2 regions of the Mycobacterium cookii genome follow, and region 2 is predicted to be linked to the other one. Evidence: predicted binding sites of a transcription regulator. Region 2 holds the regulator's gene; the other holds the start of a gene.
What was found. The regulator LexA, encoded in region 2, represses DNA repair genes until DNA is damaged. The targets are predictions, from matches to a motif close to CGAACANNTGTTCG.
Positions count from the first base shown of each region.

Region 1 (12,080 bases), 790 kb from region 2:
TCTGCGCCCCGGCCGGCGCCTGCGCCACGAACTGCAAGTCGAGATGACGGGTCGGCACGCCCAGCGAGCAGGTCAGCGCGTGCACGTGGACCGCGGCCAGGGTGGGCGCGATCCGCAGGCCGTCGACGCCGGACTCCTCGGTGGCCTCCCGTAGCGCCGCCGCCAGGATGTCGACGTCGGAATCCTCGCAGTGCCCACCCAATTGCACCCAGCGACCCAGCCGCGGATGCAGCGTCAGCAGCACCTGGCTGCCGGTGTGGTCGAGCACGATCGCCGATGCGGTGATGTGTCCCGGTACGCATTCGCGACGGCAGGCGTCGTCGCGGGCATCCAAGAATGCCAGCACCGCGTGTCGCAGCGAATCCTGCCACCGGTCCGGTGCCTGCCAGTCGGTCAGCAACTCGATCGCGGTGGAGTGCACGCTCACTTGCGTACCAACAGATCGCTGACCGGCACCGGATCACGTGGCTCGGTGACGGGCTGCTCCGGATAACCAATGGCGATGGCGCCCAACGGTTCCCAGTCCTGGGGCAAGTCGAGTTCCGAGCGGACCAGGTCGGCGGCAAAGATCGTCGAGCCGATCCAACAGCTGCCGACACCGCGTACCGCCAATGCCACCAGCAGGGCCTGCACGGCGGCACCGACCGCGACGGTGAACATGGTGTGCTCGGCGTCGGTGCGCGCGGCGTCGGGATAGCTGTGCGCACCGTCGGGAACCATGAACGGAATGACGACTTCCGGCGCGTCGTAGAGGATCTGGCCGCGCGCCACGCGGCGTTCGACCGAGTCGGCCGGTCGGCCGTCACCGGACAAGTCCGAGCGCCACTTGTCGCGCATCCGCTCGAGCAGGCGGGTTCGCGTCGCGGGGTTCTGCAGCCAGACGAACCGCACCGGTCGGGTGTGGTGTGGTGCGGGCGCGGTGAGCGCCTCGGCGACGGCCTGCTCGACGAGTTCGGGCGGCACCGGTTCGTCGCCGAACTGCCGCACCGAGCGGCGCAGCAACTGGGCCTGCCGGCGGCCCAACTCCAGGGCCTCGGCGGTGCCCAGCCAGAACAGGTCGTCGATGCCGGGGCGCACGAGTTGACGTGCGGTGGCGTCGGTGTCGGACACCACGCCGGCGGGCAGCCCACGGACCACGGCCACCGGTATCGCGGTCAGTTTGCCCTTGACCAGATCGGCCGCCGCGGCGATTTCGTCGGCAACGGCGACCTCGGTGACCACCAGTTCGTTGCCGTGTCGGTCGACCGCGCCCGCGTAGCCGTGCAGCACCTCGAGCCCAGCCGCGCCGACGGCGGCGTCGGTCTGGCCGTTGCGCCACGCGCGGCCCATCGTGTCGGTGATGACGACGCCGACGGTGACACCGAGGCTCCTGCGTAGCGCGGCCCGCAACGCCGCCGCGCTGGCGTCGGGATCGACTGGCAGCAGCGCCAATTCGTCGGTGCCGATGTTGGATCCGTCCACTCCGGATGCGGCCTGCACGATGCCCAGCTTGTTCTCGGTGATCAGCGTGCGACCTTTGCGGGCCAGCGTGCGGACGGCCTCGGCGTCGACAAGCTTGCGCCGCAACGCATCCCGCTCGTCGGGGTCTTCCGGTGCTGGCACCAGGCGGCCTTCGCATTTGGACAGCACCTTGCTGGTGACCACGAGCACGTCGCCGTCACGCAGCCAGGGGGCCGCGGTGGCCAGCGCAGCGCCGAGGTCGTCGCCGGGGCGGAATTCGGGAAGTCCGGTGACCGGCAGGATCTCGATCGGCGACGCGGTGCCGTGCTCCTCGGCGCGTGGCATATTGCGCCGCTCCTCCTCATCGCTGCGCTCTGCATCGTCGCCGGCGGTCATACCGCCACGCCCGCAAGCTCCAGGCCCGCGCTCACCATCTCGGCGGTGGCCTTCGGGGCGGTCATCAGCAACGGCACGGAACGCACCGCGACGCCGTCGATGTCGGCGTGATCGCCTTCATGAACCAGCCAGCAGTCCAGGATGCCGGTGCCTGCCCGCGCGCCGTAGTACCGCCCCACCGCGTCGGCGGTCGACTCCACGCCGATCACGTCCAGACACGCATCGGCCATCCCGCGCAACGGCTTTCCGCCGATGATCGGGGAGTAGCCGACGACGGGAGCGTCAGTGGATCGCAGCGCCGCGCGGATACCGGGTACGGCCAGGATCGCGCCGACGCTCACCACCGGGTTCGACGGCGCGACCAGGACGACGTCGGCGTATGCGACGGCATCGGTGACTTCCGCTGTCGCTTTGGCCTTTTCGGCGCCGACGAAGGCGAAGCTGTGCGTCGGTAGCTGCGCGCGATAGCGCACCCACCATTCCTGGAAGTGGATCGCGCGCTGACTGTCGTCGGCGGGATCGGTGATGACGACGTGCGTTTCGCAGCGGTCATCGCTGACGGGCAGCAGTCGCGCGCCCGGCTGCCAGCGGTCGCACAACGCCGCGGTCACCTCGGACAGCGGATAGCCGGCCCGCAGCATCTGACTGCGCACCAGGTGGGTGGCCAGGTCGCGGTCGCCCAGTTGGAACCAGTCGGGTTGCACGCCGTAGGCGGCGAGTTCCTCTTTGGCGTGCCAGGTTTCGTCCCGGTGACCCCAGCCCCGCTCCGGGTCTACACCTCCACCTAAGGTGTACATGCAGGTGTCCAAGTCGGGGCAGATGCGCACGCCGTGCATCCAGGCGTCGTCGCCGATGTTGACGATCGCGGTCAGCTCGTGATCGCCCGCCGGCGCTGACGCGGAAGCGAATTGGCCCAGACCGAGCAGCTGTTGGACGCCGAGCAGGAAGCGGGCGCCGCCAACCCCGCCGACCAGAACCGTGACCTTCACACCGCACGACAGTACGCGCGAGCCCGACCGCCGACGTGCCCAGCGACCGCTGTGACGGGTGTGACCGACACGCCGCGGGCACAACGGCATCAGAGGCGCAAAGAAACGGTCACGAGATGATATGGAAATCTCCCGAATCGCTTGCAAAGCGCTCCTTACCCGTGTGTAATCACAGCAGTGTCATTTCGGTAAGCCAACCGGATTCGGTGTCGCAGACCGAGATTCGATCATCTGTTCGAATCGAGATGGCCGAACATCAAAACAGTGGTGATTCCCGATCAACAAAACAAAGTGAGGAGGCGGAGCATGTCCTATGAGCACCTTCGGGGCCTAGTAGGAGGCACCCCGCACACCACTCTCGGATGGCCGACAATGGGGGAAACCTCAAGGCCCCATTTGAGTTTGGTCCCCGATGCGGTCGTCGACGAATTCGAGGCCACAGAGGTTGAGGCCGACAGTTGGCAGGACCGGGCGTTGTGTGCTCAGACCGATCCCGAGGCGTTCTTCCCCGAGAAGGGCGGCTCCACCCGCGAGGCCAAGAAGATCTGCCTTGGCTGCGAGGTGCGGAGTGAATGCCTCGAGTACGCCTTGGCCCACGACGAGCGGTTCGGCATCTGGGGCGGGCTTTCCGAACGGGAACGCCGTCGCCTCAAGCGCGGAATCATCTGACCCGACCGCCCGGACGCCGGCGGGCGACCCGCCGCGATCGCGTCTGCGATCAATGACTATTCGTCGTCGAGCGTCGGGTCGATGACCGAAGGTTCGACGTCCAGATAGGTGGCCACCTGAGCCACCAAAATTTCATGCAGCAACTCAGCCAATTCAACCGTGTCCTTCGCGCGCCGCTCGATCGGCTTGCGGAACAACACAACTCGTGCGCGCGTCGCGCTTCCGCGAACATCGACGCCGGCGCCGATCAACCTGGCCAACGCAATCGGCCCGTCCGCGACCACCTCCGGCGGCCACTGCACGCTATCGGGATCCTTCGCCGAGATCCGGGGGATCTCATCGACCGCCACATCGAGCCCGGAGAGGCGCTCCTGCCACCGACGCTCGATGGGCTCATAAGCCTCGAGCACAGCCATGTCGAAACGTTCGGAACGGCTGCGCCATCCGGGCACCGTCGGCGGCAGCAGTGGGCCCCGCATGTCGCGGCCGCGTCGCGAGACTCGTCTGCCCATCGGGCGGCCGCCGCGCGAGTGGCTCATGCGGCGATGGTAACGGTTGGGCATACCGTGCCGACGGAATGCGCGTGTCCGATGCCGCCTGGACGATTTCGCGCGATAACCTCTCGATCGTGAACGTTCCGCGTCGCTGTTGCCGACCCGGGTGTCCGCATTACGCGGTGGCGACGCTGACCTTCGTGTACTCGGATTCGACGGCGGTAGTCGGTCCGCTTGCGACCGCCCACGAGCCGCACTCCTGGGACCTATGTGTCAGCCATGCGGGCCGTATCACCGCGCCCCGCGGCTGGGAACTCGTCCGGCACTCCGGCCCGCTGGCCACCAACCCGGACGAGGACGATCTGATCGCGTTGGCCGAAGCGGTCCGCGAGGGTCGTGAAGTTGTCGGTGGTGCCGCCCCGGTCAACGGATTTCACGATCCGGGTGGACACTTCAACGCCGCCCCGGCCGAGGCGCCGGCTGCCGGTGTACTGACGTCGCCCGTCCAGCGCCCGGCCGGTACCGGCCGCCGTCGCGGTCATCTTCGGGTGCTGCCCGACCCCGCCGACTAGCAAGCCCGGCCCGGACCGGCACGGTCCGCATCGTTACCGAGCTGGGTCTGATTACTCGGCGCCTCAGCGGACCGCAACGGTCCGCCTCGTTACCGAGCTGGGTCTGATTACTCGGCGCCTCAGCGGACCGCAACGGTCCGCCTCGTTACCGAGCTGGGTCTGATTACTCGGCGCCTCAGCGGACCGCAACGGTCCGCCTCGTTACCGAGATAGGCTGACGAGCAAGTGTCCCCGTCGTCAGGAGCCCCTCGATGTCTCGGCCCGCTGCGGCTGTCCACCGTGTGATCAAGGCGTATGACGTGCGCGGTCTGGTCGGTGACGAAATCGACGAGTCGTTCGTCGCCGAGGTCGGCGCGGCGTTCGCCAGGCTGATGCGCGACGAGGGCGCGCGGCAGGTCGCCATCGGCTACGACATGCGGGACAGTTCGCCGAGCCTCGCGGCGGCCTTCGCGAGCGGTGTCACCGGCCAGGGCCTCGACGTGGTCCGGATCGGGCTGGCGTCCACCGACCAGCTGTACTTCGCGTCCGGCCTGCTCGACTGCCCGGGCGCGATGTTCACCGCGAGTCACAACCCGGCCGCCTACAACGGCATCAAGCTCTGCCGGGCCGGCGCCAAGCCCGTCGGTGCGGACACCGGGCTGGCCGCGATCAGCGACGACATCATCGCCGGGATTCCCGCCTACGACGGGACCAACGGCACCATCACCGACCAAGACGTGCTGACCGAATACGGCGAGTTCCTGCGTTCGCTGGTCAACACCTCCGACCTGCGTCCGCTGCGGGTCGCGGTGGACGCGGGCAACGGGATGGCCGGCCACACCGCACCCGCGGTGCTCGAAGCGATCGAGTCGATCACGTTGCTGCCGTTGTACTTCGAACTCGACGGCTCGTTCCCCAACCACGAGGCCAACCCGCTGGACCCGGCCAACCTGGCCGACCTCCAGGCTTTCGTGCGGGAGAACAACGCCGACATCGGGCTGGCGTTCGACGGCGACGCCGACCGCTGTTTCGTCATCGACGAACGCGGCCTGCCGGTCTCGCCGTCGACGGTCACCTCGCTCGTCGCCGCCCGCGAGCTGCACCGCGAGATCGGCGCGACGGTCATCCACAACCTGATCACCTCCCGGGCGGTGCCCGAGCTGGTCGTAGAACGCGGTGGCACGCCGGTTCGGTCCCGGGTCGGGCACTCCTACATCAAGGCCCTGATGGCCGACACCGGCGCGATCTTCGGCGGTGAACACTCCGCGCACTACTACTTCCGCGACTTCTGGGGCGCCGACTCCGGCATGCTGGCCGCTCTCTACGTGCTGGCCGAACTCGGCGAACAGCAGCGGCCGCTGTCCGAGCTGACCGCCGACTACCAGCGCTACGAGGCGTCCGGCGAGATCAACTTCACCGTGGCCGACGCCGAGTCGTGCGTCGAGGCGGTGCTGAGGTCGTTCGGCAGCCGGATCCAGTCCATCGACCACCTGGACGGAGTGACCGTCGATCTCGGTGAGGGCAGCTGGTTCAACCTGCGCAGCTCCAACACCGAACCGCTGCTGCGACTGAATGTGGAAGGCCGCTGCGTCGAGGACGTGGACAACGTCGTCGAGCACGTGGCCGGCGAGATCCAGCGGCAGGCGGAGCTGGTCGGCCAACCGGAGGCGGTCACGTGAACGCGGCCCAGGCCACGATCGACCTCGACGACGCCGACGGGCTGCTGGCCGCCGACCGGGACGGCCTGCTGCGGGCGGCGTCAATGGGCGGTGCGCAGGTGCGCGCGGTCGCTGCCGCACTCGACGAAGGCGCCCTGGACTCCATCGGCGGTGACGACCGTCCGCGCACCATCATCTGGGTTGCCGGCCGGGGTACCGCCGAGACCGCGGGGACCCTGCTGGCCGCGACGTCCGGCGGATCAGCAGCGGCGCCGATCGTGATCGCAGCCGAAGCGCCGCCCTGGATCGGCGCGTTGGACGTGCTGATCGTCGCCGGCGACGACCCCGGCGATCCGGCGCTGGTCGGAGCCGCCGCGAGCGCAGTGCGCCGCGGCGCGCGAGTCGTGGTCGCCGCACCCTACGAAGGCCCGTTGCGTGACGCCACGGCCGGGCGGGCGGCGGTGCTCGAGCCGCGGCTACCGGTCGCCGCCGAGTTCGGGTTGAGTCGATACCTGGCCGTCGGGCTGGCCGCCCTGCAGAGCGTCGACCCTCGGCTGAGCGTCGACCTTGCCGCGCTGGCCGACGAGCTGGACGCCGAGGCGCTGCGCAACAGCGCCAGCCGCGAGATCTTCACCAATCCAGCCAAAGCGCTGGTCGAGCGAATCTCGCGACGCCGCCTCGTGCTGGCCGGCGACAACGCCGCCACTTTGACGCTGGCCCGGCACGGTTGCTCGGTGCTGCTGAGGGTCGCGCAGGAGGTGGCGGCCGCAGCGGGCCTGGCCGACGCCCTGGCAGCGTTGCAGACCGGAGCCGGGCCGGGGTTCGTCGACCCGGCCGATGCCCTGTTCCATGACGAGGAGATCGACGGGCCGATCGCCGAGCGCCTGCGGGTGCTGGCATTGACGCTGGGTGACGAACGGGCGGTCGTCGCATCCCGGGTCGCCGCGTTCGACGATGTCGACATCGTCGGCGCCGAGGACGTGCCCGACCTGCCGGAAGGCCGGCCGGCTCCGGTCGCTGCGGGTCGGGCCGAGCTGCAGCTGGCTATATTGGCGGTCCGGCTGGAGATGGCGGCGGTTTATTTGCGGCTGGTGCGGGGATAACTGGTTCTGAGGTAAAGCCAAGTGGAGTTGCTACGCGGAGCGATACGGACGTACGCGTGGGGGTCTCGGACCGCCATCGCGGAGTTCACTGGTCGCCCGGTGCCCGCCGCCCACCCGGAAGCCGAGCTCTGGCTGGGTGCCAATCCGGGTGATCCGGCGTTCCTGGAAGGGCCGGGCGGCGAAGTGTCGTTGCTGCAGGCCGTGATCGCCGATCCCGACGGCCAGCTCGGCCCGGCCGCCCGTGCCCGGTTCGGCGATGCGCTGCCCTTCCTGGTCAAAGTACTGGCCGCCGACGAGCCGCTGTCGTTGCAGGCGCATCCCAGCGCCGCCCAAGCCGCCGAGGGCTACCTGCGCGAGGAGCGTCTCGGCATTGCGGTGACCTCGCCGGTGCGTAACTACCGCGACTCCAGCCACAAGCCGGAGTTGTTGGTGGCGTTGCATCAGTTCGAGGCGCTGGCGGGTTTCCGTCCCGCCGCGCACACCATCGAATTGCTGCGGGCGCTGGCGGTGTCTGACCTGGATCCCTACATCGACTTGCTGAACGACCAATCCGACGCCGACGGTCTGCGGGCGTTGTTCACCACGTGGATCACCGCTCCGCAGCCCGACATCGATGTGTTGGTGTCTGCGGTGCTCGACGGCGCGATCCACTATGTCAGTTCTGGTGCAACGGAATTCGCTGCGGAGGCCAAGACGGTGCTGGAGCTCGGTGAGCGTTATCCCGGTGACGCCGGTGTGCTGGCCGCGCTGCTGCTGAACCGGATCACACTGGGACCCGGCGAGGGAATCTTCTTGTCGGCCGGGAATCTGCACGCCTATCTGCGCGGCGTCGGGATGGAGATAATGGCCAACTCCGACAACGTGTTACGCGGTGGCCTGACGCCCAAACACGTGGATGTCCCCGAGTTGCTCAAGGTGCTGAACTTCACGCCGAGCACCGAATCCGATCTGCGCGCGCCGACGCATCACGACGGGCTGGCACTGGTCTACGACACGCCCGCCGAGGAATTCGCGGCGTCGGTGCTGAGCCTCGAGGGCGAGCAGGTGGGCCACGAGGTCGACGCTCCGTCGCGCCACGACGGCCCGCAGATCCTGTTGTGCATCGAGGGTTCGACGGCCGTCTGCGGCAAGTCCGAGAAGTTGACGCTCACCCGCGGTGCGGCCGCCTGGGTGGCCGCTGACGACGGTCCGATCCGGCTGATCGCGCACGAACCGACGAAGATTTTCCGGGCCACCGTCGGCCTGTGATCAGCGGCGCGCGTGTTGATCAACTCGCCGCTAAGGCGCCGCTGCGCTCGGCCCTGGCCGCTCGTCGCCCGGCCAGCCACAGCCGCATGTTGTGCCGGACTGTGCGGCCGACGAGCCCCGTAGAGGGCACCATGTACAGGCTGTCCAGCAACGAAAATCGGCGCAGAAACCATTCGGCCAGAACGGGATCCGTCTCGGCAGCGCCGAGGAACTGGTCGAACAGGCTGCCGACGGGGCGATACCAGCGAGGCGCCTGGCCGGCCGCATGGTGAAACGCGAAGTCGCCGATCGCGGTCATCATCCACACCGGGAAGGTGGTTTTCGCGGTGGCGCGATTGACGTCGTGGGCCAGGTCGTCGGCTCCACCGGCCAGGGCCCGGCGCAGGTGGCCGGCCTGCAGCGAGGTCATCGTCATGCCCTGGCCGTAGGTGGGGTCGAAGCTGGCCACCGCGTCGCCCAACGGCAGGATCCCGGCCGGGAACCGCTCCAGTTTGTGGTACCGGCGCCATCTGCTGGTGGGGTAGCGGTGAAACGCCGGCTCACCGACCGGCTCAGCCCGTCGCAATGCCGTCGAAATGCGTTCGGGCAGCAGCTCTTCGGCGAGCGCGAGCATCTCCGGAAAGGTATGCGGCGGTTCGACTTTGCCGACGCCGAAAGTCGTCAGCGTCCAGGTGCGGTCCTCGTAGCCCAGCAGCCCGAGCCCGAGTGGGTGCTGACGGGACGCGCCGGCGACGATCACCCGCTCCCGAAGTGCACCCTCCGGCAGCCGTAACTGGTGTGAGGCGTAGCCGATGCCCACATCGACAATCTTTTCTGGTGGACGTTGATATCCCCACTGCTCCAACCAGACTGGCAACCTGGTGCCGCGACCGGCGGCGTCGACCACCACATCGGCGGCGACGAAATCGGGCTCGCTGCCGTCGCTGTCGAGGTACACCCCGGTCACCCGCTGCGCGTCGGCGTCGAAGCGCGGCTGGGCCACCGACCGATGCTGGATCTCGACATTGGCGATCTGCAAAACCCGTTGGCGAATCTGCCATTCCAGTTGAGGGCGGCTCGGCACGTATGCGGTGAACTCGTCGCGCAACGTGTGTCCGGTGCCCAGCACATGGCCCGCCGCCCCGAAGTAGATGCAGTCCGGCCGATTCTCCAGGATCGGCACACCGGCGGCCACCATATCGTCGAGCAGGCCGGGAAACAGCCCGTCGAATTCCATCGCCCCGCGGGCCATCAGCAGGTGGACGTGGCGGCCTTGCGGCACCGCCGGGCGGTTGTCCGGTGTGCTCGGCAGCTCGTCGCGCTCGTAGACGGTGACGCCGTCGTAGAAGTCGGACAGCACCCGCGCTGCGCACAGCCCGGCGATGCTGGCGCCGATCACCACGGCATGCTTGCGACCGCTCTCCCCGCCCATTTGGCCACCGTACTCGGTAACGTCCGACTGCATGGCCGGTCGCTGGCGCACCAAATCCATTGAGCAATCGATCGCAGACACCGACGAGCCTGGCACCCGCCTCCGCAGAGACCTGAGCTGGTGGCATCTGTGCGTGTTCGGTGTGTCGGTGGTGATCGGGGCCGGCATCTTCACCGTCACCGCGTCGACCGCGGGCGACATCACCGGCCCCGCGATCTGGATCTCGTTCCTCATCGCGGCGATCACCTGCGGCCTGGCCGCGCTGTGCTACGCCGAATTCGCGTCGATGCTGCCGGTGGCGGGAAGCGCCTACACGTTTTCTTACGCCACCTTCGGTGAGTTTCTGGCCTGGACCATCGGCTGGAATCTCGTTCTCGAGCTGGCGATCGGCGCCGCCGTCGTCGCCAAAGGCTGGTCGAGCTACCTCGGCACGGTATTCGGATTCGCCAGCAGCACAATCACATTCGGCTCCCTGATGCTAGATTGGGGTGCGCTGCTGATCGTCGCGTTGGTGGCAGCCCTGCTGGCGTGGGGCACCAAACTGTCGTCGCAGTTCTCCATCGTGGTGACCACGGTCAAGGTGCTGGTGGTGTTGCTGGTGATCGTCGTCGGCGCCTTCTACATCAAGGCCGCGAACTACTCACCGTTCATCCCGCGGCCGGAGTCCGATCAATCCGGATCCGGCATCAACCAGTCGCTGCTGTCCCTGCTCACCGGTGCGCACAGCAGTCACTACGGGTGGTACGGGGTGCTCGCGGGCGCGTCGATCGTGTTCTTCGCGTTCATCGGATTCGACATCGTGGCCACCATGGCCGAGGAGACCAAGAACCCGCAGCGCGATGTCCCGCGGGGAATCCTGGCGACGCTGGGCATCGTCACCGTCCTCTACGTGGCGGTGTCGGTGGTGCTGTCCGGGATGGTTCCCTACACCGTCCTGAAAAGCACCGCTGGCGGGCATGCCAACCTGGCCACCGCGTTCGCGGCCAACGGCGTGCACTGGGCTTCCGGCATCATCTCGATCGGTGCGCTGGCCGGTCTGACGACGGTCGTGATGGTGCTGCTGCTCGGCGGCTGCCGAGTGCTGTTCGCGATGGCGCGCGACGGTCTTTTGCCGCGACGACTGGCCAAGACCGGCTCACGCGGCACGCCGGTGCGGATCACCGTGCTGGTCGCCGTCCTGGTCGCGCTGACCGCCTCGGCGTTCCCGACGGACAAGCTGGAGGAGATGGTGAACGTCGGGACCCTGTTCGCGTTCCTGCTGGTATCCGCCGGCGTCATGGTGTTGCGCCGCACTCGCGCTGACCTGCCGCGCGGATTCCGCGTGCCACTGGTGCCGCTGTTGCCGATCGCCTCGGTCTGCGCGTGCGTGTGGCTGATGGTCAACCTCACGGTGATCACCTGGATCCGGTTCACCGTGTGGATGGCCGCCGGAATCGCGATCTACCTGGCCTACGGTCGCCGGCACTCGGTGCTGGCCAGACGCTTGGAAGACAAACTTCCGGCCTAACCGGTTTTACAAATATATGTCTTTTGTCTAGACAACGGACGCACGGCGAGATATTGTCCAATCTGACGGTGCTACGGCTCACAAGGAGGTTGGCGATATGACCGCCGGAACAACTCAGGACACGACGATGTGGCAGGACCGCAAGCGCCGGCTGTGGCTGATGGGGCTGATCGTGCCGACGCTGTTGCTGGCCGTGCTGCCGATCGTGTGGGCGATGAACCAATTCGGCTGGCAGGCCGCGTCCCAGGGGTGGTTCTGGATCGGCCCGATCTTGCTGTACATCGTCTTGCCGGCCCTGGATCTGCGGTTCGGCGCCGACGGCCAGAATGCGCCCGACGAAGCGATGCAGTGGCTGGAGAACGACAAGTACTACCGCTACTGCACGTATGCCTTCATCCCGTTCCAGTACCTCAGCGTGGTGCTGGGCGCGTACCTGTTCACCGCGTCGAACCTGAGCTGGCTGGGCTACGAGGGGTCGCTCAGCTGGCCGGCCAAGATCGGCCTGGCGCTGTCGGTCGGAACCCTGGGTGGAGTCGGCATCAACACCGCACACGAGATGGGACACAAGAAGGAGTCGCTGGAGCGCTGGCTCTCCAAGATCACCTTGGCGCAGA
Region 1 is NZ_AP022569.1:4,763,337-4,775,416, forward strand. Features, by position in the region: gene G6N27_RS22380 (NUDIX hydrolase) at 1-427, opposite strand, end outside; gene G6N27_RS22385 (coenzyme F420-0:L-glutamate ligase) at 424-1,785, opposite strand; gene cofD (2-phospho-L-lactate transferase) at 1,833-2,825, opposite strand; gene G6N27_RS22395 (WhiB family transcriptional regulator) at 3,132-3,494, shown strand; gene G6N27_RS22400 (metallopeptidase family protein) at 3,551-3,973, opposite strand; gene G6N27_RS22405 (DUF3499 domain-containing protein) at 4,123-4,560, shown strand; gene G6N27_RS22410 (phosphomannomutase/phosphoglucomutase) at 4,812-6,218, shown strand; gene G6N27_RS22415 (TobH protein) at 6,215-7,300, shown strand; gene manA (mannose-6-phosphate isomerase, class I) at 7,322-8,548, shown strand; gene G6N27_RS22425 (FAD-dependent oxidoreductase) at 8,568-9,929, opposite strand; gene G6N27_RS22430 (amino acid permease) at 9,991-11,466, shown strand; gene G6N27_RS22435 (alkane 1-monooxygenase) at 11,564-12,080, shown strand, end outside.
Region 1: the regulator LexA is predicted to act here: its motif matches at 3,050-3,063, upstream of cofD (2-phospho-L-lactate transferase).

Region 2 (12,080 bases):
GGGCAAGGCGCAGGTGTCGCTGGCGCAGATGGAATACATGCTGCCCAGGTTGCGCGGCTGGGGTGAGTCGATGTCCCGGCAGGCCGGTGGCCGTGCCGGTGGCAGCGGCGGCGGTGTGGGTCTGCGCGGTCCCGGTGAAACCAAGATCGAGACCGACCGGCGGCGCATCCGTGAGCGAATGTCCAAGCTGCGCCGCGACATCAAGGAGATGAAACAGGTTCGCGACACCCAACGCAGTCGCCGGGTACGCAGCGACGTGCCGTCGATTGCGATCGTCGGTTACACCAACGCCGGCAAGTCCAGCCTGTTGAATGCGTTGACCGGAGCCGGGGTGCTGGTACAGGACGCGCTGTTCGCGACGCTGGAACCCACTACTCGCCGTGGACAATTCGACGACGGGCGACCATTTGTGGTCAGCGACACCGTCGGTTTCGTGCGGCACCTGCCGACTCAGCTGGTCGAGGCGTTTCGTTCGACGCTGGAGGAGGTTGTCGACGCCGACCTGCTGGTGCACGTTGTCGACGGCTCCAACGTCAACCCGCTGGCTCAGATCAGCGCGGTACGCCAGGTGATCTCCGAAGTCTTCGCCGACTACGACAGTGGGCCGGCGCCGGAGCTGATCGTGGTCAACAAGACCGACGCGGCAAGCGGTTTGGGTCTGGCCAAGCTGCGCCGTGCGCTGCCCGGTGCAGTGTTCGTCTCGGCCCGTACCGGCGACGGCGTCGACGCGCTGCGTCGCAGAATGGCCGAGTTGGCAGCACCGACTGACACCGCCGTCGACATCGTGATCCCTTACGACCGTGGCGATCTGGTGTCGCGTGTGCATGCCGACGGGCGGGTCCAGGAGACCGAGCACAGCAGCGCCGGGACCCGCATCAAGGCGCGGGTGCCGGTGGCGCTGGCCGCCAGCTTGCGCCAATTCTCGGTGACCTGAACGGCTGCAGACGGCAGAAGGCGCCGGAGCCCCCACTCCGGCGCCTTCTACGCTTCCTGTTAGAGCAGACCGCCCAAGCCGCCTAGCAGACCGCCCAGACCGCCGAGGCTGCCGATGTCGCTCAGCAGGGTCGAGATATCAGTGCTGAGGTTACTCAGATCGCTGAAGCTGCTGCTCAAGTCGGTCAGAAGGGTGGTCAAGCCTCCGAGCGCGCCGGTGTCGCCGGCCAACGAAGCCAGGTATCCCTCCAAATCGGTGGCCGCGAGGCTGAAGTCCGCGTTACCGATCAATCCCAGGTCGGTGTCAAAGCTCGGTGTACCCAAGGCAGCCGTGAGATCGCCGAGTGTGACGCCGGCGCCGGCGGGAATTCCTGGCCCTGCGTTACCGACGAAGTCCGCCAAAATTGCCGTCTGGGACGCGGTCTCGGTGACCCCGAGGAGTTGGTTCACTTTGTCTTCGGTGATAAGTGCGTCGATGAACAACGCCTCGAAAGCTCGGCTTTCGGCCCCGTTGAAGTCACCGCTGTAGATAGGGTTCGCGGTCCCGACGTCCAGCAGGGCGCCCGCCTGGGTCGCGCCCAGCGCCGTGGCCAAGTCGTTGTACAACGTGGCTTCCGCGCCGGTCGGCCCCAGGACGTCGTTGAACAAAGCGGTGTTGAGGGTGCTCTCGTCGAGAAGCAGCGTCGCGTCCGTCACATCCACCAGTGCGACGTCGTGGTGCTCGACGGGCACGCCCTGTTGGGCCTGCGGCATTCCGACGTGCGAGAGCGTGCCAAAGAGGCCTGCTGCCGCGACCGCCCCTGCGGCCAGGGCTGTTCGTTTTGTTGCAGCGTTCATGATTTCCTTTTTCCGAAACCGATGTGGACTGTCGGCGAAATGACCTTCGAAGCCATTCTGAAAGACACAATGCGGCCGCAGGCGTTGTTGAACTTTCGGCAGCGAGGTTTGATTCGTCATGGCTCCGTCTTCTCCGGGCGACACTTCTCAGGTGGCATTAAGGTAGCTTTCGAGCTCCTCTCAGGGAACGGATTGGCTGGAAAACCTCAATTTTTTTAAAGTGAATATTTGCTGCAAAATTACCCGATTCCGCAGCGTGGCGAACCGGCAGTCGGTCGCAGGAGTCGATAAGAATCTGCGTTTGATATCAGAAATACGGGAGGCGCCGGAGCCTCCCGCTCTGGCGCCTTCCGCATTCTCGCCGTAGCAGACTGCCTTCTCCCGCAGACCGCCGGTCAGGTTACCCAGGATGGCGCGCAGGTCACGGCCAAGCCCGCTCAGGCTGCCGAGGCCCAAGGCCGCCGAGGTCCCGTCCTTCCCCACATAGGACACCTGAAACTTTCTCAGGTGGACTTAAGCTGTCGCTTAAGGTTTGTGCGAGTCCAGGGAATTACTCACAAAGTCTTGAATTTCCTCGCCACTAAATTGCGTCGGATTTGCGTTCGAATATCGCTTAGTTCGATCCGTCGGACTATGCGAAGAGTTCACAGACGTCTTCGGCGGGTGCTGCCAACAGTCGTTGCGCCAGGTGCGCTTTGATCTGATCGAAGTCGCTCTCCTCGGCTTGAGAGCGCTCTGCTCTGCCGGCCAGATCGATGAACTCGGCGGTGACGAATCCTGGGCGCAGCAGCAGTGTCGCCGTCCGGCCGCTGACCACTACCTGAAAGACGAAGCTTTGCAAGAGCCGTCCGCGGTCGGGGCGGGCGAGGGCGGGATCGACGGTGTAACGACCGTCGGTCACCGCCCGGGTGACGGATTCGAACCCGTCGCGAGCTCCCGATTCGACCAGGGCGGTGCGAATGACGACCGATCGCCGCTGTGGCGGATGGTTGGGCGTGAGCGCCGCGAACGCCCGTTGCATCACCTTCAACGCGAGGGCCACGCCGGCCGGCGAATAGGGCCCGGCGTAGCACAGCATGTCGGTATAGGAGAACTCGAGCAGCTGTCCGAGTTCCTGCACCAGAATCGTCGCGTCCATCCGGTGACTCTAGGCGCGGATGCGATACCCGAGCCGCCCAACCATCCGGTTGGTATATCTTGGGCCTCACAGTTCCCAACCCGCCGGAGGTCAATCCATGGGTAGCGCCGTCAAGTACCAGCGCACGCTGTTCGAGCCTGAGCACGAGTTGTTCCGCGAGTCGTACCGGTCGTTCCTGGAACGCCATGTCGCGCCGTACCACGACGAGTGGGAGAAGGCGAAGATCGTCGACCGCGGCGTCTGGCTGGAGGCGGGGAAGCAGGGGTTCCTGGGGATGTCGATCCCCGAGGAGTACGGCGGCGGCGGCAATTCGGACTTCCGTTACAACACGATCATCACCGAGGAGACGACCTACGGCCGTTACAGCGGCATCGGGTTCGGCCTGCACAACGACATCGTCGCGCCCTATCTGCTCAGCCTTGCCAACGAGGAGCAGAAGCAACGCTGGCTACCCAAGTTCTGCACCGGTGAGTTGATCACCGCGATCGCGATGACCGAACCGGGCACCGGCAGCGACTTGCAAGGCATCAAGACTCACGCCGTCAAACAGGGCGACCACTACGTGCTCAATGGATCCAAGACGTTCATCACCAACGGGATCAACTCCGATCTGGTGATCGTGGTAGCTCAGACGGATCCCGACAAAGGCGCACAAGGCTTTTCGCTGTTGGCCGTCGAACGCGGGATGGAAGGCTTCGAGCGCGGACGCCACCTGGACAAGATCGGCCTCGATGCGCAGGACACCGCTGAACTGTCATTCACTGACGTCGAGGTGCCCGCCGAGAACCTGCTCGGCGAAGAGGGCAAGGGTTTCATCTACCTGATGCAGAACTTGCCGCAGGAACGCATCTCCATCGCGATCATGGCCGCCGCTGCCATGGAGGAGGTGCTGGAGCAGACGCTGCAATACACCAAGGAGCGCAAGGCTTTTGGGAAGCCGATCGGCAGTTTCCAGAACAGCCGATTCGTGCTTGCCGAGCTGGCCACCGAGGCCACGGTGGTGCGGATCATGGTGGATGAGTTCATCGCCCTGCACCTCGAGGAAAAGCTCACCGTGGAACAGGCCGCAATGGCCAAGTGGTACGCCACCGAAAAGCAGGTGCACTTGATCGACCGCTGCCTGCAGCTGCACGGCGGCTATGGCTATATGCGCGAATACCCCGTTGCCCGTGCGTATCTCGATGCTCGCGTGCAGACGATCTACGGCGGCACCACCGAGATCATGAAGGAGATCATCGGTCGCAGCCTCGGCGTATAGCCGCGGGCCCGCACGGTGGACAGACCGCAGGCGCTGTCGATGACGGGAATGCCGTTGGCGCGCAACTCGCGTGGCAGAGCTTGACGAGAACACGTCGTCGAAACACGGCGCCGAAGCATGCCGTCGCTGATGCGGCACACGCTGACCGGGTAGCCGAGCGCCCACAGCCCGCGATCACAGCAAGAGCGGGACCAGATCGGTCCTGGGGCGCCCATGGTCGCTCCTTTACGCCGGGCCTCGTTGACGCACGCCGTCGTCGCCGATTTCCGGGCGTCGTGGAGCAAAATCGCACGTGCATAATGCGACACCAGCGCGACGGTGGAGATCATTTCGACGTTAATGGGTATCTGCTTCCGTAGTGTCTCCGTATGACTTGCTAGGTGTGGTCGGCCGCAACGGAGTTGTGGCGGCCCGCCGGACCGTCGAAACTTGGCCCCAGGCTTTGGACTGGACGGCCGCCAGGAGGGTGGATGACAGGGCAGCACTTGCGGTCGGGCCGCGTCATGCGTGGTCTGGTGGCATTGGCGGCGGGCCTGGCCTGCATAACGCTGATGGCGCCCGTCGCCACGGCATCCCCGCTCGGCGAGGCCGACGATGCGATCACCGCGGCGTGGAAGGAAGCCGGCGGCGACACATCGGATCTCGGCCCCAAGCAGGGCGAGACGTACGTCGCCGGTGGAGGCTTCGCCCATGACTTCGTGCACGGCAAGATGTTCTTCACGCCGGCCACCGGGCCCAGGTCGATGATGGGCGCCATCCTGGACAAATACGAGTCACTGGGCGGCCCCGCAGCCAGCGATCTGGGATTTCCCACGATGAACGAAGCACGTGGGCTGGCGGGGCCCGACAGTCGGGTCAGCACCTTTTCGGCCAGCGACAAACCCCTCATCTACTGGACAGCCGACCACGGCGCGTTCGTCGTGCGCGGAGCGATCAACGCGGCATGGGACAAACTGGGTAGCTCGGGCGGCGCACTTGGTGTGCCGATCGGCGACGAAACCTACGACGGTCAACTCGCAACCCAGGCATTCAGCGCCGGCAAAATCTCCTGGAATCGGCTGACGAAGGCATTCACCACCGTGCCGCCGAACTTGGCGGGCCAGCTCACAGGCTTACAGGTGCCCGTCGATCCGACTGCTGAGATCAACATGGCCTGGCGTGCGGCGGGTGGTGCAGCCGGGCCGCTGGGCGCCAAACAAGGCGACCAATCACCGGTCGGCACAGGTGGGTTGGCCCAGAACTTCAACGGCGGCAAGGTCTTCTTCAGCCCTGCCACCGGCGCGAACGCCGTCGAAACCGACATCCTGACCAAGTACGAAGCGGCCGGCGGCCCAGCCGGCAACCTCGGCTTCCCGATCGCGAACGAGGCCGACGGCGGTCTCAAACCGTCCAGCCGGGTCAGCGAGTTCTCCGCCAACGACAAACCAGTGATCTTCTGGACCCCCGAGCACGGCGCGTTCGTCGTCCGCGGGGCGATCAACGCCGCATGGGACAAGCTTCTCGGTGCGTCCGGCAAATTGGGTGCGCCGATTGGGGACCAGAGCGTCGACAAAGACGACATCACGCAGAGATTCACCGGTGGCCAGATCACCTGGAACTCGAAGACAAACACCTTCACCACCCAACCGGCGAACCTGGCGTCGGCGTTGTCCGGCCTGCAGATACCGGGCCAGAAGACGGCGGCCGGCCCGGCGTCCAAGGGCGGGGTCCACGCGTCGGCGTGGCATTGGTGGTGGCTGCTCGCGGGCATCGCGGCGCTGCTGCTGATCGCTCTGGTCGTGCCGTCGGCGCGGTCGTGGCGTCGGCGGCGTGCTGCCAAGAGGGTTGGCAAGCGGGGCGGCGCCGATTCTCGCGACGAGCCCGCCACCGAATCCGTCGCGCAGTGGTCGCCGGAAGCCGACCGGGATTTGGCTACCTCGAGCCTGAACGACGACCATCGGCCGCCGCGGCCGCGGACCGTGCGGCTACCCAGCCAGCCGGTCAGCGCGTGGATGCCGCCGGACCGTACCGACCTGATCGACGAGCCGCCCGACGAAGAAGTCGAGAGTCCCGAGGAGTTTTCTGACTTCGCCGAGGTCGACGAGGACGTTGACGACCACTTCGACGAGAGCTTCGACGAGGATCCCGATGACGTCGACACCGACCCGACCGGGTTTCCGGCGCAGAGCGAGGTCCGCGGCGGCCGGCATGCGGCTTCCGACGGCAGCGACGACGATTCCGCGGTCACCACGGCCGTGCCGACAGCGCGAATCCCGACCGGACAGTTGGCAATTCATCTTCCGATGGACGACCCGTACCAGGTGCCGGAGGGATATCCGGTCAAGGCGAACGCCAGCTCAGGCCTGTACTACATGCCAGACAGCGTCCTGTATGAGGAGACGATGGCCGAAATCTGGTTCGCCAGCGAGGACATCGCGCAGGCCAACGGGTTTCACAAGGCCGGGTAGGTGTTCGGCGCGGGTCAGACCTTGCGGATGACCGTGACGACTTTGCCTAGTACGGCGGCGTCGTTACCGGGAATGGGGTCGAAAGCCGGGTTGTGGGGCATCAACCACACCTGGCCGCCGGTCCGTTTGAACGTCTTCACGGTCGCCTCGCCGTCGATCATCGCCGCCACGATGTCGCCGTTGTCGGCCACGTTCTGCTGACGTACCACCACCCAGTCACCGTCGCAGATCGCGGCGTCGACCATGGATTCACCGACCACCTTGAGCAGGAACAACGCGCCTTCGCCGACGAGTTCGCGGGGTAGCGGGAAGACATCTTCGACGGCTTCCTCGGCAAGGATCGGTCCACCGGCGGCAATACGTCCCAGCACCGGGACGAAGGCGGGCTCCGGCAACGCGTCTGATCCGGCGACGTCGGTGAGCACCGGAGGCCTCGAGCCGTCGTCGGACGCGCGGACATCCACTGCGCGCGGGCGGTTCGGGTCACGGCGGAGGTAGCCCTTGCGCTCCAATGTGCGCAGTTGGTGCGCCACCGAGGAGGTCGACGTCAGGCCGACGGCATCGCCGATCTCCCGAATGCTGGGCGGGTATCCGCGGCTGGTCACCGAGGCGCGGATGACATCCAGGATGGTCCGCTGCCGTGGCGTCAGCACAGAATCCACAGCTGCAAGGGGGCGGTCAGAGGCGGCGTCCGAGGTATCGCTGTCGCTCATACGGACGAATATAGCTCTTTTTTGTGGTGAAGCAAACACTTGTTCGACGTGTTTCCTGGCCGCGTTTCGGTCAGATCGGCTGTAAAGCGGGAGAGGGCAAAACGAAAGTTGTCGGTGCTCCCTCGTATCGTCTCCGGCATGTGCAACAGTTCGATCACATGTTCGGTATTCGAACACATTATCGATTACTCTTCGAACAAGTGATCGACCACGAGCCGACTGGAGGAATGCACATGATGCCCATCGAGACGATCTCGCCCACATCGCCGGCCCGCGTTCGGCCCGCCTGGGTGGGTCCATCCGGTCGCCAGGGGCGGCCCGGTTCCCGTGGACCGCAGCCGTCGCGGCCGGTCGCCCCGCGGCCCCGCTATCGTGGCACCGGGGTGCTGATGTCGACGGCCTCGCACCGGCCGCGCCCGATCACCCCGGCGACCACAGTCGCATTATCCCTGGTGGCGGCCGCGATCACGGTGTGGCTCGGTCTGGTCGCGCACTTCGGCGGCATGCTGCACGCCGGACCTGAGCAGGCGGCGCGCCAGATGCCCGATCGGCTCGCTGTGGTGCGGGTCGAGCCAGGGGAGACGTTGCAGCACTTGGCCGCCCGTGTCGCGCCGGACGCCCCGACCAGTCAGGTTGCCGCCCGCATCCGTGAGCTGAACGATCTCGACTCGGTGGCGGTTGCCGCGGGTCAGACGCTCATCGCACCGGTCGGCTGACGGCGTCACCGTGCGAGCGGTGCTAGGCCGGCGACCTGGTGCGCGGGTAGGCTCTTGGGGATCTGGGACACCCCGAAGTCTGCGCGGCGAAGGAGCGGCCATGCACTGCCCGTTCTGCCGTAATCCGGATTCGCGAGTCGTCGACTCCCGTGAGACCGATGAGGGTCAGGCCATTCGACGTCGCAGGTCGTGCCCGGAGTGCGGGCGGCGTTTCACCACCGTGGAAACCGCGGTGCTGGCCGTGGTCAAGCGCAGCGGGGTGACCGAACCGTTCAGTCGCGAGAAGGTGATTAGCGGCGTGCGGCGAGCATGCCAGGGCCGCCAGGTCGACGACGATGCGCTGAACCTGTTGGCCCAGCAGGTGGAGGACACCGTGCGCGCCGGCGGGTCACCGGAGATCCCCAGCAACGAAGTCGGGCTCGCGATACTCGGCCCGCTGCGCGAACTCGACGAAGTGGCTTATCTGCGATTCGCGTCGGTGTACCGATCCTTCGAATCCGCAGACGATTTCGAGCGCGAGATCACCGCGCTGCGTGCCCACCGCAAGGTGCCCGCGTCCGGCTGACGTCCGGCGCGCACAGCGCGTAGCACGCGTCGGTTTAGGCTGTCGAAATGCCGCTCGAGCTCCATCCACATCTTCGCGCGCTGGCGCCGCTGCTCGGCGCCTGGCAGGGCCGCGGGACCGGTGAATATCCGACGATCGAGCCCTTCGAGTACCTCGAAGAAGTCGTGTTTTCCCACGTGGGCAAGCCGTTTCTGGTCTATGGCCAAAAAACCAAGGACGCAGCTGACGGCGCATCGCTGCATGCCGAGACCGGCTATCTACGTGTCCCACGACCCGGTCAGGTCGAACTCGTACTCGCCCATCCGAGCGGCATCACCGAGATCGAGGTGGGCAGCTACACGGCAGAGGGCGCGACGGTCGAACTGGAGATGACTGCCACGCAGATCGGCACGACGCCGACCGCCAAAGACGTGACCGCGCTGGGCCGGCGCTTCCGGCTCGACGGCGACACGTTGTCCTACTCGCTGGAGATGGGCGCGGTCGGCCAGCCGACCCAACACCATATTTCGGCGGTCTTGCATCGCAGAGACTGACTCGCTCACCGCCTGACGATCTGAGGTGATGGAGCTCGGCGTACACCGCTGACCCGGGTGGCTCAGCGCGACGCGATTTGAGCTAGCCGACCTGTCGCACGCCGTCGTTGACGACCCGACCGGCCACTTGAACCCACCCCTGCGGGCTCCACGTGGTTTCGATGACCGAGCCCTTTCCTTGGGTGATGGACAGGTCGCGACTGAGATAATCGGTGATCCGTACCGCGGCAGATCCGGTCGCTTCGTCCTCAGGCACACCCAGATTCGCGGCGAACATCCTCGATCTCAGCGCACCCGCGGACTCGTCGATCCACGCCCACAGATAGTGCGCCACGTCGTCGGGGAAGTCGGACGGGTCGGCGGCCGCGAGATCCTCGAGCGACTCGACGTCGTGGATCGCGTACTCCGGCGACCACTCTGAGCGTGCGCTGATGGACGTGAGGTCGTTGTCGTAGCTCACCTGCACCACGCCGGCCGGGACCTGCAGGGTGCGGATCGGTGTGCCGAGTTCCCGCAGCCACCACGACGCTCCGACCGTCGGGTGCCCGGCGAATGGCAGCTCGGTCAGCGGGGTGTAGATCCGGGCGTGCGCGCTGGCCGAACCCGGCGCCGGCATATCGATGAAAACTGTTTCGCTGTAGCCCAATTGGGTAGCCAGGCGCTGTCGCTGATCCGCCTCGACCGTGGCGCCGTCAACCGCACCGAGCGGGTTGCCGAAGTTGCCCGCCGAATCTGTGAAAACGCGTAACACCGTGACGTCGATGCTCATGAAATCGACTGTACGACGTCACCACGACGTGTCGGTCAGGTGGCGCTGCGTTCGTCTGCGCCCATCGCGCTCAGCACGGCGACGCGAGTGTCCACCGGACCCGAGATGGTCTGCGAGCCACCGCCGTTACGCAGCAGCTCCCGTAGCGCAAGCTGATCGTATTCGGAGGGCTCAGTGGTGTCGATGAAGCGCTCGACAACCTCGATGAACCTGTCGGGGTCGTCGTGAAAGGGGAAGTGCCCGGAGTTCTCGAAGATCTCCAAGCGGGAGCCCGGCATCGCCGCGTGTGCCATGCGGGCGTGGCTGACAGGGACGACGACATCCTCTGCGCCCCAGATGATCTGCACGGGAACGGACTGCGTCAGATAACATCGGTCCAGCATCGTCACGCTCTGGCCACGCCAGTCCACCACAGCGCGCAGCGTCCGGGTGAACGCGGAGGAGGCCATCGGTTCGGGCAGATCGGCCAAGATCCGCAACACATCCGGCAAGTCGCGGCCCACCGCGGTAGAGCCCAGCACCAGCCCGGCGGCGCGCCCGAAGATCTGCAACGCGGGCAGCACCAACGGCAGTCGAAGCAATGCCAGCGCCTCGCTGCCCATCGGCAACGACGCCAGTCGCAATGCGACGTTCACGTCCTTGGTCACCCCGCCGGCTCCGACGAGAACCAAACGCTCGACCAATTGCGGGAATTGGTAGGCGAATTGCATTGCGACGCCGCCGCCCAGCGAGTGGCCGATCACGGTGGCGCGTTCGATGTCGAGCACCGAAAGTAGATCGCGCATTCCGTTGGCGTAGGCCGCGATTGAATAGTCAGCGCGTGGTTTGTCCGATTGTCCATGGCCCAGCAGATCGACGGCGATGACGGTGAACCGTTGCGCCAGTTTGGATTGCACAGCCGTCCAGGTCGTCGAATTGTCGCCGATCCCGTGGATCAGCAAGATCACCGGACCGGACCCGGCGATGCGAAAGGCGCGCCGGTACCCGTGGATGGTGCGGAATTGCAGGGACGGCGAAACTTCCCGCACTGAGCGAAGATTGGGCTTCCGCTCGCTCATATCCGCCAACTTCGCTGTCAGGCGCCGGGTCGGGACGCTCAGGTCGGATCGTCGTCGTCGAACTTCTTCTCCGCTTGCTGCGCAAGAAAACGCTCGAACTCAGCGCCGAGTTCGTCGCCGCTGGGTAGATCTTCATCCCGCGTCAGCAGTGACCGATTCTCCTGAGCGGCAATGAAGGCATCGTACTGGCGCTCCAGCGCGGCCACCACTTGAGCGACTTCGGCGCTCGCCTCGACCTGCTCGTCGATCTTGACCTTGATCTCGGCCGCCGCCTCGGTAAGGGCGTTCAGCGGCAGCTGCAGCGAGCCGGTCTTGCCCAACTGCTCGATGAGTGCTTGCGCCGCGGCCGGGTAGTCGGTCTGCGCCAGATAGTGCGGGACGTGCACGGTGAAGCCGACGACCTCGTGCCCGTGCTGGGCCATCCGGTACTCCAGCAGGTTCGACGCGCTACCGGGGACCTGGACCTCAGAGATCCACGGCGTGAAGTCGGCGATCAGCTCGCGGTTGTTGGAGTGGGCGGTCATCGTCACCGGCCGAGTGTGCGGGACCGCCATCGGGATGGTGCCCAGGCCGATGGTCTGCCGGACACCGAGCCGCTCGGCGAGCAACCGCACCGCGGTGATGAACCGCTCCCACTTGAGGTCCGGCTCCATTCCGGCCAGCAGCAGGAACGGCGTACCGACGCTGTCATGCAAGGCGTACAGGCTCAGCTCCGGGTCGTCGTAGTGGGTGAAGTGGTCGGTCTTGAACGTCATCAGCGGCCGCCGCGACCGGTAGTCGAGTAATTCGTCGATGGCAAAGGAGGCCACCAACTCGGTGTCCAGGCTGTCTTTCAGGTGGTGGGAGGCCAGCCGGATCGCGTGGCCGGCGTCGGAAAAGCCTTCCAGGGCGTGGACCAGGACGGGGCCGCGGCCATCGGAGGACGACAACTGCGGCGCCGGGAACTCGAGCTCGTACATGGCGTTCTGGTCGGGAATGTCAGGCGTCTGGTCGTGGCTCATTGATGTTGCCTCCTCAGCCACGGCGCGGTCTGCCGCACCGTGTCAGATAGTGTCCCTCAGATCGGTGAGCAGCGGATACCGGACCCCGCTCCGCGCTGCGCCCAATAGTCTC
Region 2 is NZ_AP022569.1:237,945-250,024, forward strand. Features, by position in the region: gene hflX (GTPase HflX) at 1-934, shown strand, start outside; gene G6N27_RS01125 (hypothetical protein) at 994-1,770, opposite strand; gene G6N27_RS01130 (hypothetical protein) at 1,951-2,262, opposite strand; gene G6N27_RS01135 (hypothetical protein) at 2,402-2,908, opposite strand; gene G6N27_RS01140 (acyl-CoA dehydrogenase family protein) at 3,006-4,166, shown strand; gene G6N27_RS01145 (hypothetical protein) at 4,109-4,381, opposite strand; gene G6N27_RS01150 (LGFP repeat-containing protein) at 4,637-6,613, shown strand; gene lexA (transcriptional repressor LexA) at 6,628-7,326, opposite strand; gene G6N27_RS01160 (LysM peptidoglycan-binding domain-containing protein) at 7,560-8,042, shown strand; gene nrdR (transcriptional regulator NrdR) at 8,143-8,607, shown strand; gene G6N27_RS01170 (peroxynitrite isomerase) at 8,655-9,140, shown strand; gene G6N27_RS01175 (PhzF family phenazine biosynthesis protein) at 9,223-9,909, opposite strand; gene G6N27_RS01180 (alpha/beta fold hydrolase) at 9,945-10,967, opposite strand; gene G6N27_RS01185 (proteasome assembly chaperone family protein) at 11,006-11,968, opposite strand.